DNA from 3 places in the Modestobacter sp. KNN46-3 genome. Region 1 is predicted to be linked to each of the others. Evidence: riboswitches for the same ligand, from Rfam matches in the RefSeq annotation. Region 1 holds a riboswitch; each other region holds the start of a gene.

Region 1 (5,122 bases):
CCGGTAGCGGTCGCCGTAGTGGCGGCGCAGGTCGCGGGCGACGGCGCGGCTGACCGCGCGGTCGTCGTCGACGGTGAGCAGGACAGGTCGCGCGGGCACGGCACCTCCGGTCGGGGCCGTCGAGGTGGACCGCCCCGGTGGGCAGGCCCCCGATGGCATCTCCATCCAACCGGGTGCAGGTGAACGGCGGTAGTCCCGATCGGCCGCGGGCCAGCTCTGGCACGTCGGCCCGCGGCGCGGCAGGGTGACGTCATGACCGCGCCCGCGCACGAGCCCGGAACCCGTCGATGACCGCGCCGGTCGAGACGCTCGGCTGGTGGGAGGACGGTGAACGACTCCTCGGGACGGCGCTGGGCCGGCTGACCGACGAGGATCTCGACGCGCCGTCCCTGCTGACCGGCTGGTCGCGGCGGCACCTCCTGGCGCACCTGGCGGCCAACGCCGACGCGCTGGTGAACCTGCTGACCTGGGCGCGCACCGGGGTGGAGACGCCGATGTACGCCTCGATGGAGGCGCGGGACGCCCAGATCTACGAGGCGGCACAGCTGCCGGCCGCCGAGCTGCGCGCTGCCGTGGTGGCCGCGACCGGTCGGCTGGCCGCCGCGGTCCGCGGCCTGCCCGAGGAGGCGTGGGCAGCCCAGGTGCGGACCGCGCAGGGGCGCCAGGTGCCGGCCGCGGAGGTGCCCTGGATGCGCTGCCGGGAGGTGTGGGTGCACGCGGTCGACCTGGACGAGGGCGTCGGCTTCACCGACCTCCCGGACGACGTCCTGGCCGCGCTCGTCGACGACGTCTTCCGGATGTGGGACCGCCGCGACTCCGTGCCCGACGTCGCGCTGTTCGCCGGTGACCGGGAGTGGGGCACCGGCGCCCTGGCCGTCGCCGGTCCGCTGCCGGCGGTCGCGGCGTGGGTCACCGGCCGCAGCGCGGGGGAGGAGCTGGAGGCCGACGGTCCGCTGCCGACGCTGGCCCCCTGGCTCTGACCGGCCTGCCGACTCAGCCGGCGGGGCGGTCCCGCGGCATCGCCAGCGCAGCGAGCAGCGCCGCGCCCAGCACGGCGGCGCTGACCGCGAAGGCGACCTGGTAGGAGAAGGCGTCGGTGAGCCAGCCGGCGACCAGCGGCCCGGCCACCGCGCCCAGGTCGGCGACCATCTGGAAGACCGCCACCACCCGGCCGCCCCGGGCCGGGCTGACGTCACCGACCACCGCGGCCGGCACGCTGGCCAGCAGCGAGGCGCCCAGCCCGAAGGTGGCCATCGAGAGCAGGAACGCCGCGGTGGTCGGCGGCAGCACCAGGACGGCGATCGCCGCCGTGGACAGTGCCGAACCGAGCAGCAGCGAGGGACGGCGACCCCAGCTGTCCGCCAGCCGCCCGGCGCGCAGCAGCCCGACCGCCTGCGCCACCGACCCCGCGAGCAGGCCGGCGCCGGCCCAGGCCACCGTCTTGCCCAGCTCCTCGGTCACGTACAGCGGCACGAGGGAGTTGCGGACGCCGAACAGCACCCAGCCCACGCCCAGGTTGGCCACCAGCGCCGCGACGTAGGCCCGGGACCGCAGCGCCGCGCGCAGCCCGCCACCATCGGCGCCCGCGGGGGGCACGGCCACGGCCGAGGGGCCACCGCCGCGCACCTGGTCAGCCGCGGGGTCCGGGTCGGCCGCGGCTCCCGCGACCGGGGGCAGCGCGGCCGGGCGCAGCAGGACCAGCGCGACCACCCCCGCGACCAGCAGGAAGCCGCCGTAGACGAAGAACGGCAGCCGCGGGGAGACCTCGGCGAGGAACCCGCCGGCCGCCGGGCCGGCGATGCCGCCGAGGATGAAACCGCCCTGGTAGGTGGCCGCAGCCCGGCCGCGCTGGGCCGCCGGTGCCGTGCGCAGCAGCAGCGAGAGGGCGGCCACGGTGAACATCGCGCTGCCGATCCCGCCGGCCGCGCGCAGGGCGACGAAGAGCGGGAAGTTGCCGGCCAGGGCGGCCGCGGCGGTGGCGACCGCGACGATCGCCAGCCCGGCGGCGAGCACGGCGCGCTCGCCGATCCGCTCGACGAGGGAGCCCCCGGCGAAGGCGGAGACGAACCGGAAGAAGGCGAACGCGCTGACGGCGAACCCGACGGCGGTGGTGCCGACCCCGTAGTCGCGGACGAACAGCGGGATCGCCGGGGCGACGATGCCGAAGCCGAGGGCGACGACGAAGGCGACGATCGCCAGGACGCCGACCTCGCGGGGGAGGGGGGCGTCCTTGCTGCGATGTCGCACGAGCGCCGATCCTCACACGCGGCCCGGGACACCGCTGCGGGGCGTCAGGGGGTGAGCACGAGCCGCCCTGCGACGTCCCCCCTGCGCAGCCGGTCCAGCGCCTCGTTCACCTGGGTCAGCGGCAGCGTGCCCGCCACCGGCGGCGCCAGCTGCCCGGCCGCGGCCAGCGCCACCGCCTGCTCCAGCTCGGCCAGCGTGTTGCCCACGCTGGCGATGACCCGCTGCTCGGCGACCACCATCCCCAGCGGGCTCACCGTCAGTGCGTCGGCGCTGTACCCGACCAGCACCAGCCGCCCGCGGCGACCGAGCACCGCCGTCGCCAGCTCGAGGGTCGCCGTCACCCCGGCGAGCTCCACGACGACGTCGGCGCCCTGCCCGCCGGACAGCCGGGCCACGGTGCCGGCGAGTTCGGCGGGGGAGACCGCGGCCACCGCTCCGGCGGACCGGGCAGCCGACCGGCGGGCGTCGTCCCGGCTGACGGCCACGACCACGCCGCCGCGTCGTCGGGCCTCCTGCACCGCGGCCAGCCCGACCCCGCCCGCGCCGAGCACGACGACCACGTCACCGGGCTCGACCGCGGCCTCGGTGAGCGCGTGCACCGCGGTCGTGCCCGCGCAGCACAGCGGTGCGGCAGCCTCGAACGGCAGTTCGTCGGGCAGCCGGACCAGGCAGTGCGCCGGCACCACCAGCTGCTCGGCGAAGGCGCCGTCCGCGGCGAAGGCCAGCACCCCGCGCGGGGTGAGGCACAGGTTCTGCCGACCGCGCAGGCACCAGCGGCAGCTGCCGCAGAAGAGGTAGTAGTAGACGGCGACCCGGTCGCCCTCGGCCCAGCCGGTGACGGCCGACCCGACCGCGTCGACCGTGCCCGCGGCCTCGTGGCCCAGCGTCATCGGCGTCCGGGACGGCGCGTACAGGCCGTCGGTGAAGTGCAGTTCGGTGCCGCAGACCCCGGCCGCGCGCACCCGCACCCGCACCTCGTCGGGGGCGGGTTCGGGCACCGGGACGTCGTCCAGGGCCAGGGGTCGGCCAGGTGCGTGGAAACGGGCAGCGAGCATCGAGCAGCTCCCTCCGCCGGCATGAACCGGATCAGGTGTGGACGGTCGGCGGTGGTCGTCCGCCTTCTCAGCCCGCGCCCGGGCTCCCGTGTGCGCCGCTGAAGCTACCGCAGCGGGGCGACCGGCTCGACCCGGCGCAGGAACGACCGGATCGCCAGGTGGTGGGAGAGCTGCTCGCGGTGCGCCTCGCACGCCGTCCAGGTCTTCTCCCGGTCGGGGGTGTGCACCTTCGGGTTGTTCCACACCAGGACGACGGTCGCCGGCTCCCGGCAGCCCTTCGCCGAACAGATCACGCCGGCGTCCCCGGCCGGCCCTGCGTCCTCGGTCATGGGCCGAGTCTGAGCCGACGCACAGGAAACCGTCAGCAGGGGGTGCGAGGGTCGGTCCGGCCGCACCCCCTGACCCCGGGTGCGGCCACCAGCCCCCGCGGCCGGAAAGGAGGTCGCGGTGGGTGCACCCGGCCCGGGGGGCGGGTAGGGCGAGGTGCATGACCGACACCAAGCCCCTCGCCCTCGTCACCGGCGCCTCCAGCGGGATCGGGTTCGAGCTCGCCAAGCAGTTCGCCCAGCACGGCTTCGACCTGGTGATCGACGCCGAGGACCCGACGATCGACACGGCGGCCGCGAAGCTGCGCGCCGAGGGCGCCGAGGTGACCGCCGTCCAGGCCGACCTGCGCACCCCCGGCGGGATCGAACAGCTGTGGACCCGGGTGCAGGGCCTCGGCCGCCCGCTGGACGCCGCCGCGCTCAACGCCGGTGTCGGCCGTGGCGGTGCGTTCGTCGACACCGACTGGGCCGACGACCTGGAGGTCATGCAGCTCAACGTGGTCTCCACCGCCGCGCTGCTGAAGCTGGTCCTCGTGCAGATGACCGGTCGCAACGCGGGCCGGGTGCTGGTGACCTCCTCGATCGCGGCGACCATGCCCGGCGCGTACCAGCCGGTCTACAACGCCTCGAAGTCCTTCGTCCAGTCGCTGACCGAGGCCGTGCAGCAGGAGCTCAAGGACTCCGCCGTCACGATCACCGCGCTGATGCCCGGCCCCACGGACACCGAGTTCTTCGCCCGGGCCGACCTGGAGGACACCGCCATCGGCCAGGGCCCCAAGGACGACCCGGCGGAGGTCGCCGCGCAGGGCTTCGAGGCGCTGATGGCCGGGGAGGAGAAGGTGCTCGCCGCCTCGCTGAGGACCAAGGTGCAGGGCGCGGCCAACAAGGTGCTCCCCGACTCGCTCAAGAGCTCCGCGCACGAGGCGATGGCGAAGCCGCGCGACTGACCCGCTCCGACGACGCCCCTCCCGGTCCGCGGGCAGGGGCGTCGTCGGCGTCCCGGGCGACGCCGGCTTCCGGTGAGTGGTCGGCTCCGCTGCACCGAGCCGGGGCAGAGCTGGCAGAGTCGGGGCATGGACGACGTCGTCATCTGTTCCCCGGTCCGCACTCCCGTCGGTCGCTTCGGCGGGGTCTTCGCCGGTCTGTCCGCCAACGAGCTCGCCGCCACCGCGCTGCGGGGCCTGGTGGAGCGGACCGGGCTGGGGGAGGGCGAGGTCGACGACGTCATCCTCGGCAACTGCAGCCCCAGCGGTGAGAACCCGGCGATCGGCCGGATCGCCGCCCTGGACGCCGGCCTGGGCGTGCAGGTCCCCGGCCTGCAGATCGACCGGCGCTGCGGATCCGGCCTGCAGGCCGTCATCTACGCCGCGATGCAGGTGGCGGCCGGCGCCGGCAAGGTCGTCGTCGCCGGTGGGGTGGAGTCGATGAGCAACGTCGAGCACTACGCACTGGGGCTGCGCAGCGGGGCCAAGGGCGACGGCGTCATGCTGCACG
Region 2 (5,122 bases), on a different contig from region 1:
CAGCCACGGCAGCAGGTACACCAGCCGGGCCGGGGCGGTGTCCGAGGTGTCCCACCGGCCGGGGGCGCTCAGCGCGTAGGCGACCAGGAAGACGCCGATCAGCGGCACGAAAACCGCGCCGATCAGGAAGAGGAACGGCTCGTAGGCGACGATGTCGAAGCTCAGCGCGAGCAGGGTGGCGGTGGCACCGACGCCCAGCGCGAGCAGCCGGCGGTCCAGCCGGGCCACCACGTTCTGCGCCGACACGGCCGTGGAGTAGACGTTCGCGAACGCCTCGTCGAGTTCCACCGTGATGAGCACCAGCACCGCCAACGCCCCCAGCGGCACGGCCAGCAGCGCGTCGATGACGTCCAGCCCGGAGCTGCCGTAGGCCGCCAGCGCCAGCACACCGAGGGTGAACATCGCGACGGTGGCCAGGCCGTAGCCCAGGGCGGCGCTGGTGCCGGCGACCCGGCCGCTGCGCACGTGCCGGGTGTAGTCGGCGGCGAGCGGGAACCAGGAGATCGGCAGGGCGATCACGATGTCGGTCGCCGTCCAGAACGACGCGGCGCCGCCGCCGTCCAGGGCCGCCCGCGGCTCGGACAGCACCTCGACGAACAGGTAGGCGATCGCGGCCAGCGCCGCCCACACCGCGTACCGGGACAGCACCCGGACCACACCCAATGGCCGCAGCGCCATCGCGGTGGCCAGCACGCCGGCGACCAGCACGAACGGCCAGCGTGGCGCGTCCAGCACCCGGGACGCCGCCTCGGCGATGATCACGATCTCGAAGGTGGCCCAGCCGATGCACTGCACCAGGTTCAGCGCGGTCGGCAGGTAGGAGGCCCGCCGGCCGAGGAGGCCGCGCAGCAGCACCATCCCCGGCACCCCCTCGCGGGCACCGGCGGCGGCGGCCAGCCCCAGCAGCGAGGCGCCGATCACCGCGCCGACGACGATCGCGCCGAGCGTGACCGACAGCGGCTGCCCGGGCAGGACGACGTAGACGGCGGCCACCGGCAGCAGCAGGCTGATGCCCAGGTTGCCCCACAGGCCCGCGGACTCGCGGAAGCCCAGCGTGCGGGCCGGCGGCTCGGTCAGGGTCAGTGGTGCGTCCCCGTGGGACGCGCTGGTGTGGACGGTTCCGGACGTGCTCAACACGGGCTCCCTACGCCGGCATTACCCGGTCAGGTTCCAGCGGTCGGCGGCGCGTCAGCCGCCCTCTCAGCCCGGTCCTCCGAGCTCCCGCACATGGCTCGACGCCATGACGGGGCCACCATAACCACCGTGTGCAACGCCACCTCGTAGAGTCCGCGCCGTGCCGGTCGCCGAGCTGCTGCAACGCCATCCCGAGATCTGGCGCGGGGCCACCGCGCACCCGTTCCTGACCGCGGTGCGTGACGGGTCGCTGCCCGCCGGCGCCTTCGACACCTGGCTGGTGCAGGACGCGCGCTTCGTCGCCGACCTGCTGCGCTTCCAGGCCCGGCTGCTGGCCCGCGCACCGCGGCCCGCGCAGGCGGTGCTGGCCGGGGGCCTGGTCGCGCTGGTCGAGGAGCTGGCCTGGTTCGAGGAGCAGGCGGCCGACCGCGGCCTGGTCCTCACCGCCCCCGCGCTGCCCGCCACCACGGCCTACGCCGAGCTGCTGCAGCGGCTGGACGCCGCCGAGGTGCCGGTCGCGCTGACGGCGCTGTGGACCATCGAGCGCACGTACCTCGACGCCTGGACCACCGCGCTGCCCGGGGCCCCGGCCTACCGCGAGTTCGTCGAGCACTGGACCGTGCCGGGCTTCGCCGGTTACGTCGCCGGCCTCGAGGCGGCGGCCGACGCGGTCGGCGGGGGCAGGGACGCGGTCTTCCTCGACGTCGTCGCCGCCGAGGTGGCCTTCTGGGACATGGCAGTCGGGGACGCGTCGGTGCAGTCGGCATGAGCCTCGCCGCCGGGCTCCGGGCCGAGAACGCCGACCTCGCCGCCGTCGCGCTGGCGCACCCGTTCGTGCAGGGCATCGCCGACGGGACCCTGCCGAGCGAGCGGTTCGCCGGCTATGTCGCCCAGGACGCGTTCTTCCTCGAGTCCTTCGCCCGCGCCTACGCGCTCGGCGCCGCGTACAGCCCCGACCGGGCGGCCCTGGACGTCTTCGCCGATCTGCTCGCCGGCGTCCGCGAGGAGCTGCGGCTGCACGAGGGCTACGCGGCGCGCTGGGGCATCGACCTGACCCTGGTCGAGCCGCTGCCGGCCACGCTGGCCTACACCGAGTTCCTGCTCGCCACGGCGGCCCTGGGCGGGGCAGGGCTGACCTGTGCGGCGATGACGCCGTGCATGCGGCTGTACGCCCACCTCGGGCAGTCGCTGGCCGGCCGGCCCGCCACCCCGTACACCGAGTGGGTCACCACCTACGCCGACCCGGCCTTCGAGGAGCTGGCGGCGACGCTGGAAGGGCTGCTGGACGACACGGCGGCCGACACCCCCGCGGTGCGGCGCGCCTACCGCCGGGCCATGGAGCTGGAGATCGGCTTCTTCGACGCCGCGTGGCGCGGTGGTGCGGAGCCCGGCTGATGGCCCTGCTGGCCGCCGAGCAGCTGTCGGTCGGCTACGGCGACGAGCCGGTGTGCGCCCCGGTGACGGTGTCGGTCGTGCCCGGGACGGCGATCGCGCTGGTCGGCCCGAACGGCGCGGGCAAGTCCACCGTGCTGCAGACGATGGTCGGCCTGCTCCCGCCGCTGACCGGGACGGTGCGTTTCGCCGACGGCCCGGTCGACGAGCGGGACGCCGGCTTCCGCCGGGCGGTCGCCGGGGTGCTGGACGACGACGCGTTCTTCCCGTCGCTGACCGGTGCGGAGCACCTGCTGCTCACCGCCCGCGCCCACGGGGTCATCGACGCCGAGGAGGTCGTCGAGGCGGAGCTGGCCGCCTTCGGGCTGACCGACCGGGCCGGCGCGCTGCCCTCGGCGCTCTCCTCCGGTCAGCGCCGGCGGCTGGCGCTGGCCGGGGCGCTGGTGCGACCGGCCGACCTGCTGGTGCTCGACGAGCCGGAACGCCGACTGGACACCGCGATGCGCCGGGCGCTGGCCGACCGGCTCGCGGCACTGGTGGACGCCGGCGGCGCGGTGCTGTTCGCCAGCCACGACCCGACGTTCATCGGCACCCTCGCCGACCACGCCCTGGTGATCGGTGAGGACGAGTGCCCGGTGGTCGCGCCGGAGCACGCCGTCGCGGCGTTGCAGGAGGGCTGAGCCACGGCGGCGACGACCCCGCTGCAGGCGCGGCCGGCGGAGGAGTGGAGCGGCACCGCCGTCCGCCGGTACACCCGCCGGGCGACGGCCTCCCGGGCCGACACCAGCTGGCTGACCCGGGTCGGGGACACCCTGTCCGGCCTCACCTCCGCCGGGGTCTTCGTGGCGCTCTGCGGGGGCGCCGTCTCCAGCCTCCGGGAGCAGATCGCCGCCCGCCCGGCTGCCGATGCGGCGGTGCTCCCCGGTTCGCTGACCGCGGCGGCGGTCGCGCTGTCCCTGGCGGCCGGGCTGACCGCGCTCTTCGCCCGGCTGGGACCGGTCAGCGCCACGCCGGCGGCCGTGGTGTGGTGGCTGCCCCTGCCCGCGGGTCGCCGCGGACTGCTCCGCGGCGAGCTGCGCCGGGCGGTCGGCCTGGCGGTGGCGGCGGCGCTGGCCGTCGGCGTCCCGGTGGTGCTGGCCTGGAACCGGACACCGGCCGGCGTCCTCGCCGGGCTGGCGGCCGGTGCACTGCTGGCGGTGACCGCCGTCGCGGTGCTCGTCGTCCGGCAGGCCGGTGGTGGCGGCCGCTGGGTGCCCGCGGTCGCCGGGTCGATGACCGCGCTGGCCCTGGTCGGCCCCGCCGTCGCCGGGTGCGTGGTCGCCGGGCTGGGGGTGGCCCTGCCGGACGTCGCGGGTCGGGACTGGTCGCTGCCGGCGCCGGTGGCGGTGGGGCTGCTCGGTGCGCTGCTGGGGGCAGTCGTCCTCTGCCTGGCCCTGGCCGACCGCCGGCTGGCCGACCTGCCCGCCGGTGCGCTCCGTGCCTCGGGGGAGACCGCGCAGTACGCCACCGCGTCGGTCTTCTCGCTGGACACCCGGGAGCTCGGCCGGGCGCTGGGGACGACGGTGCGCCGGCCCCGGCGCCCGCTGGCCTGGCGCTGGGTGCGGCGCCCCTGGCAGGCGGTCGTCGCCGGCGACCTGGCGGTGCTGGCCCGGTCCCCGTGGCGCTGGGGGCAGCTGGCGGTCGGGGCGGCGCTGCCGGTGCTGGCCGCGCGCACCGAGGGGCTGGCCGAGCTCCCGGCGTTGGTGGCGGTGACCGTCGTCCTCGGCTGGTGGACCGCCGCCACGTCGCTGGGTGAGCCGAGCCGGCGGGCGTCCGCGGCGCCGGCCGCCGACCGCGGGCTGCCGCTGGGCGGCGCAGCGGTCGTCTGGGCCCGGGCCGTCGTGCCGGCCGCGGTGCTCGTGGGGGTCTGCGGCGTCTCGGCGCTGCTCGTCGGCCAGGGCGCCGGCGCGCCGGTGGCGTGGCTGGCGCTGGGCGCGGTCACCGCACCGGCGTGGGCGGGAGCGGCCGTGCGCGCCGGCTACCGCCCGGACCTGGACTGGTCCGGGCCGGTGCTCGCCTCGCCGATGGGCGCGGTGCCGGTCGGGGTGAGCAGCACGCTGGTGCGCGGGCCGGACGTCGGGCTGCTGGGCACCGCGCCGGTCGCCCTGGCGCTGCTGCTCGGCACCGCTCCCTGGTGGCTGGTCGGCGCCGGGCTGCTGTGGTCGCTGGCCCTGGGCGCGCTCGCCGTGGGGACGGCCCGGCCCCCGGACTGACCCGGCCGGGTGCGGGCGCCCTGCGTGCCTGGTGCTAAGCAGTGGGGCAGGACGGCGGGCCGGACGACTGGGCCCGCCGACGAACTCGACGAGGAGATGCAGTGGCTCAGCAGCGGACGGCGATCATCACAGGAGCGGCGCGCGGGATCGGCGCGGCCATCGCACGGCGGTTCGCCCAGGACGGGATGGCCGTCGCCGTGCTCGACCTGGACGAGGCGGCCTGCGCGGGCACGGTCGAGGAGATCCAGAAGGCCGGTGGCGAGGCGCTCGCGGTGGGCGCGAACGTCGCCGAGGAGGAGTCGGTCGAGGCCGCCGTGGAGCGGATCGCCGCCGAGCTCGGGGCG
Region 3 (5,122 bases), on a different contig from region 1:
TGGAAGTCGCGGGCCGTCGTCGGGTCAAGGGAGAGGTTGAACTGGTCGGTCCAGCGGAACTCGAACCGCGCGTCGGACAGTGCGTCGTCCCAGGCCTGCGCCCCGGGGTGCCCCTTGGCCAGGTCCGCGGCGTGGGCGGCAATCTTGTAGGTGATGACGCCGTCCTTGACGTCGTCCCGGTCCGGCAGCCCCAGGTGCTCCTTGGGGGTGACGTAGCAGAGCATCGCGGTGCCGTACCAGCCGATCATCGCCGCGCCGATGGCGCTGGTGATGTGGTCGTAGCCCGGCGCGATGTCGGTGGTCAGCGGGCCCAGGGTGTAGAACGGCGCCTCGTCGCAGACCTCCAACTGGAGGTCCATGTTCTCCTTGATCTTGTTCATCGGCACGTGCCCCGGACCCTCGACCATCACCTGGACATCGTGTTCCCAGGCGATCCGGGTCAGCTCACCCAACGTGCGCAGCTCGCTGAACTGGGCCTCGTCGTTGGCGTCGGCGATGCACCCGGGGCGGAGGCCGTCGCCGAGGGAGAAGGTGACGTCGTAGGCGGCCATCAGTTCGCACATCTCGCGGAAGTGCGTGTAGAGGAAGTTCTCCTGGTGGTGGGCCAGGCACCAGGCCGCCATGATCGAGCCGCCGCGGGACACGATGCCGGTCTTCCGGTTCGCCGCCAGCGGGACGTAGCGCAGCAGCACCCCGGCGTGCACGGTGACGTAGTCGACGCCCTGTTCGAACTGCTCCACGAGCGTGTCCCGGTAGGCCTCCCAGGACAGGTCCTCGGCCTTGCCGTTCACCTTCTCCAGCGCCTGGTAGATGGGCACGGTGCCGATCGGGACGGCGCTGTTGCGGATGATCCACTCCCGGGTGGTGTGGATGTTGCGGCCGGTCGAGAGGTCCATGACGGTGTCGGCGCCCCAGCGGGTGGCCCAGGTCATCTTGTCCACCTCCTCCTCGATGGAGGAGGCGACCGCACTGTTGCCGATGTTGGCGTTGATCTTGACGAGCAGGTTGCGGCCGATCGCCATCGGCTCGGACTCCGGGTGGTTCACGTTGGCCGGCAGCACCGCGCGGCCGCGGGCGATCTCGCTGCGGACGTGCTCGACGGAGACCCCCTCCCGCAGCGCCACGAACTCCATCTCGGGGGTGACCTGGCCGCGGCGGGCGTAGGCGAGCTGGGTGACCGTCGTCCCCGGCAGGCCGCGGCGGGGACGGTGGGCGGCAGCGAAGACGCTGTCCAGGTCCCGGGTGTCACCCGGGCGGCGCCCGTTGTCCACCGGCTGCACCGCGCGGCCCTCGTAGCTCTCCGTGTCGGCGCGCTCGGTGATCCAGTCCTCCCGGTGCCGGGGCAGCCCGGCCCGGATGTCGGTGTGCACCGCCGGGTCGGTGTACGGGCCCGAGGTGTCGTAGAGCACCACGCTGTCGCCGGTGGACAGCTGCACCTCGCGCATCGGGACCCGCAGGTCCGGGCGGCTGCCCTGCAGGTGGGTCTTGCGGGAGCCGGGGAACTCGGTGCCCTCGGTCTGTGGCCGGTGCTGGACGTCCGTCATCAGGGGTTCCTCCCTACGCCGGTGTTAACCGGATCAGGTGCGAACGGTCAGCGGCCGGTCCTGCCGCCCTCTCAGCCTCGGTACGCGAGGCTCCCGCGGGTCGACACGGACCCTAGGCCCAAGCGGGTGCTCCTGCCCAGCCCTGACCCGGCGCGGTCGGGGATCGGACGACGGGGGGCGATCAGCCGGTCATGAAGCCGCTCTCGTAGGCAGCGATGACCGCCTGAGTGCGGTCCCGCGCACGGAGCTTGAGCAGCACGCTGCTGACGTGCGTCTTCACCGTCTCGCGGCTGAGGAACAGCTCGGTGGCGATCTCGGCGTTGGACAGCCCGCCCGCCACCAGCCGCAGCACGTCGGCCTCGCGGCCGGTCAGCTCCGGCAGTGCGGCCGGCCCTCGGGCGCGGGAGGGCGCGTGCGAGGCGATGAGCCGCCGGGTCAGGTCCGGGAGCACCAGGGTCGTCCCCCGGGCGACGACCCGGATGGCGTCGACGAGCGAGTCCGGCTCCGACCGCTTCAGCGCGAAGCCGCTCGCCCCGGCCTGCAGCGAACGGAACAGGTAGTCGTCGTCCTCGAACGTGGTCAGGACCAGCACGCGGGGGCGCTGCGGGTCACGGGCGACCAGCTCCGCGGTCGCCGCGATGCCGTCCATGTCGGGCATCCGGACGTCCATGAGGACGACGTCCGGATCGGTGTCGGCCGCGACGGCCAGCGCCTCCCGGCCGGTGCCGGCATCGCCCACGACGGCCAGGTCGGGCTCGCTCTCCAGGATCACCCGCAGCCCGGAGCGGACGAGCACGTCGTCGTCCACGAGCAGCAGCCGCAGGGCGGTCACGCCGCACCCGACAGCGGCAGGGTGACACACAGGTCGAACCCGCCGGCCGGCGTCCGTCCGGCGGTGAGCGTGCCGCCGACGGCGGTCGCCCGCTCCCGTAGGCCGGCCAACCCGCGGCCGCCGCCGGGGCCCGGGCGGCCGTCGTGCTGGGAGACCGGTTCGTTGCACACGCGGACGACGAGGGTGTCCCCGCTGCGGACGACCTCGGCGACCGTCCGCGGGGTGCCCGCGTGCCGCAGCACGTTCGTCGTCCCCTCCTGGACCACCCGGTAGGCCAGCTCCTGGACACCGGCGGGCACGTCGTCGACGTCGCCGCCCACCACGAGCTCGACGGGCAGGCCGCCGTCGCGGAGTCCGGCAAGCAGGTCCTCGAGGTCGTCCAGCGACGGCGCGGCGAACGGGGCGGGGTCACGGCCGCCGTCCTCGGCACGGAGCACGGTGAGCACCCGGTCGAGCTCCGCGAGCGCGGTCCGGGTGTTCGTCTCGATGTGCCCCAGCGCCTGGCGCGCGAAGTCGGCCTGCAGCGGCCGCTCGCCGACGGGCGTCAGGGTGCGGCGGGCGGCGGTGGCCTGCAGCAGGCTGGCGGTCAGCGCATGACCGATGGTGTCGTGCAGGTCGCGGGCCAGCCTGTTCCGGTCGGCCAGCCGCCGGGTGCTCTGCTGCAGCGCGGCGATCCGCTGTTCGGGCGCGGTGCCGAGCAGCCGCGGCGCCACGGACGCGGACAACCGCACCAGCAGGTCGAGCCCGGCCAGGACGAGGACGACGTCGAGGACCATGAGCGCCAGCAGCGGGAGCGCGTTGAGCGGGTTCCACTCGATCTCCCAGCCGAGGGCGACGAAGACGGCGCCGCCGAACAGCAGGGTGGTGGACGCGGCGAGGCCGAGGAGCACGCGGGCCCCGAGCCAGCCCAGGGCCCGCCAGGTGTCGGCCGCGAAGACCAGCCGCCGCAGCCGGCGGACGACGCCGCGCCGGTCGCGGACCCGCTCACCGGCCGGGACGTCGACACCGAGCAGCCTGCGGGCCAGCCGGCGCTCCATCTCGGCCAGGGAGCGGGTCACTGCGAGCACCAGCAGGACGAGCAGCACGCCGACGCCGTAGACCACGGCCACCACCGAGCCGACCAGCCCGGCGTACAGCACCAGGTACAGCGCGCCGAGGGGCAGGCTCGCCAGCGCGTAGAGGGCCCGGCCTCGCCAGCCCGGGCGGGCGGCGGCCAGCACCATCCGCAGCCGGGCGGCGAGCTCGGTCGCCGAGCGTGAGGAGGTCATCGGGGGCACCGATCGATCGTGGCGGATCGTCGCGCCCGGCGGCTCCCCTGTGCGCGCCCCGTTCGCCTCCCCCACGTGGGGGACGCTGCTCGGCACCGTGGGGTGATCCGCCCGGGCCGATGGGCCCGACACGCTCCGTGTCATGACTGCACCCCTCCCGTGGCGGCGACGCCGTCACGCCCCCGACGGGCCGCGACCATGATCCAGGTGCGCGGCCTCACCAAGGAGTACGGCACCGCGTCCGTGCGTGGGACCAGCACCGTCCGGGCCGTCGACGACCTGACCTTCGACGTCCAGCCGGGCAAGGTGACCGGCTTCCTCGGTCCGAACGGCGCGGGCAAGTCGACCACGATGCGCATGGTCCTCGGCCTCGACCGGCCCACCGCCGGCTCCGCCCTGGTGGCCGGCCGGCCCTTCGCCACGCTGGCCGAGCCGCTCCGGACGGCCGGTGCCCTGCTCGACGCGGGCGCCGTCCACCCCGGGCGCAGCGGGCGCGACCACCTGCGGGTCGCCGCCCGCACGCACGGCATCCCGCTGCGCCGGGTGGACGACGTCGTCGACCAGGTGGGGCTCGGCCCCGCGGCCCGGCGGCGGGTGCGCGGCTACTCCCTGGGCATGCGCCAGCGGCTCGGCATCGCGACCGCGCTGCTCGGTGACCCCGCCGTCCTGCTGTTCGACGAGCCGATGAACGGCCTCGACCTGGACGGGGTCCGGTGGATCCGCCGGCTGGTGCGCGGGCTGGCCGACGAGGGGCGGACGGTGCTGCTGTCCAGCCACCTGATGAGCGAGATGGAGCAGACCGCCGACCACCTGGTGATCATCGGCCGCGGCCGGCTGATCGCCGACGCGTCGATGCAGGAGGTCATGCGCGGGCAGGGTGCGCAGCGGCAGGTCCGGGTGCGGACCCCGTCGCCCGACGCCCTGGTCGGCGCCCTGCGCCGCCGACGGCTGCAGGTGCACCCCACCGAGGACGGCGACCTGCTGGTCGAGGGCACGACGGCGGAGACCGTCGGCGACGTCGCCCTGGAGACCGGTGTCGCGGTGCACCGACTGGCCGAGGAGCACTCCTCGCTGGAGCAGGTCTACCTCGACCTCACCGGCGACAGCGTCCAGTACCGGGTCGCCGTCGCGCCCGAGCCGGCCGGGCTGGTGCAGCGATGAGCGCGGCGGAGCTCGCCGTCCCGACGACGGGGACGGCGACCACCGAACCGGGGACGGCGCCCGTCTTCCGGCGCGCCGCCGGGGCCGAGTGGCTGCGACTGCGCACGGTCCGGACGACGTGGTGGTGCCTGCTGGCGGCCGCGGTCACCGTCGTGGGCATCGGCGCCACCGCGGCCTTCGACGAGGCGACCGGACCGGCCGACCCGTTGACCGGCCTGCCGGCGACGTTCGCCGGTGAGTTCGGCGTCCTGCTGGGCCAGTTCGCGCTGCTGGTGCTGGCCCTGCTCGCGGTCACCCAGGAGTACGCCAGCGGGTCG

What was found. A riboswitch is a leader RNA that binds a small molecule or an ion and turns the genes downstream of it on or off. The one in region 1 is predicted to bind thiamine pyrophosphate.
Region 2: it holds a riboswitch for thiamine pyrophosphate, as region 1 does, so the genes downstream of both, G5C62_RS08030 (cytosine permease) here and G5C62_RS05815 (alcohol dehydrogenase catalytic domain-containing protein) in region 1, are expected to answer to the same signal.
Region 3: it holds a riboswitch for thiamine pyrophosphate, as region 1 does, so the genes downstream of both, thiC (phosphomethylpyrimidine synthase ThiC) here and G5C62_RS05815 (alcohol dehydrogenase catalytic domain-containing protein) in region 1, are expected to answer to the same signal.

What each region holds. Positions count from the first base shown of each region.
Region 1 covers NZ_JAAKGN010000014.1:28,588-33,709, forward strand. The annotation lists gene G5C62_RS05800 (FAD-dependent oxidoreductase) at 1-99, opposite strand, end outside; gene G5C62_RS05805 (maleylpyruvate isomerase family mycothiol-dependent enzyme) at 288-980, shown strand; gene G5C62_RS05810 (MFS transporter) at 994-2,247, opposite strand; gene G5C62_RS05815 (alcohol dehydrogenase catalytic domain-containing protein) at 2,292-3,302, opposite strand; TPP riboswitch at 3,293-3,402, opposite strand; gene G5C62_RS05820 (hypothetical protein) at 3,407-3,631, opposite strand; gene G5C62_RS05825 (SDR family oxidoreductase) at 3,790-4,575, shown strand; gene G5C62_RS05830 (acetyl-CoA C-acetyltransferase) at 4,702-5,122, shown strand, end outside.
Region 2 covers NZ_JAAKGN010000024.1:25,724-30,845, forward strand. The annotation lists gene G5C62_RS08030 (cytosine permease) at 1-1,134, opposite strand, end outside; TPP riboswitch at 1,125-1,235, opposite strand; gene G5C62_RS08035 (TenA family transcriptional regulator) at 1,295-1,903, shown strand; gene G5C62_RS08040 (TenA family protein) at 1,900-2,529, shown strand; gene G5C62_RS08045 (ABC transporter ATP-binding protein) at 2,529-3,206, shown strand; gene G5C62_RS08050 (DUF6297 family protein) at 3,369-4,778, shown strand; gene fabG (3-oxoacyl-ACP reductase FabG) at 4,880-5,122, shown strand, end outside.
Region 3 covers NZ_JAAKGN010000001.1:66,267-71,388, reverse strand. The annotation lists gene thiC (phosphomethylpyrimidine synthase ThiC) at 1-1,544, opposite strand, end outside; TPP riboswitch at 1,538-1,651, opposite strand; gene G5C62_RS00365 (response regulator transcription factor) at 1,726-2,376, opposite strand; gene G5C62_RS00360 (sensor histidine kinase) at 2,373-3,644, opposite strand; gene G5C62_RS00355 (ABC transporter ATP-binding protein) at 3,843-4,805, shown strand; gene G5C62_RS00350 (hypothetical protein) at 4,802-5,122, shown strand, end outside.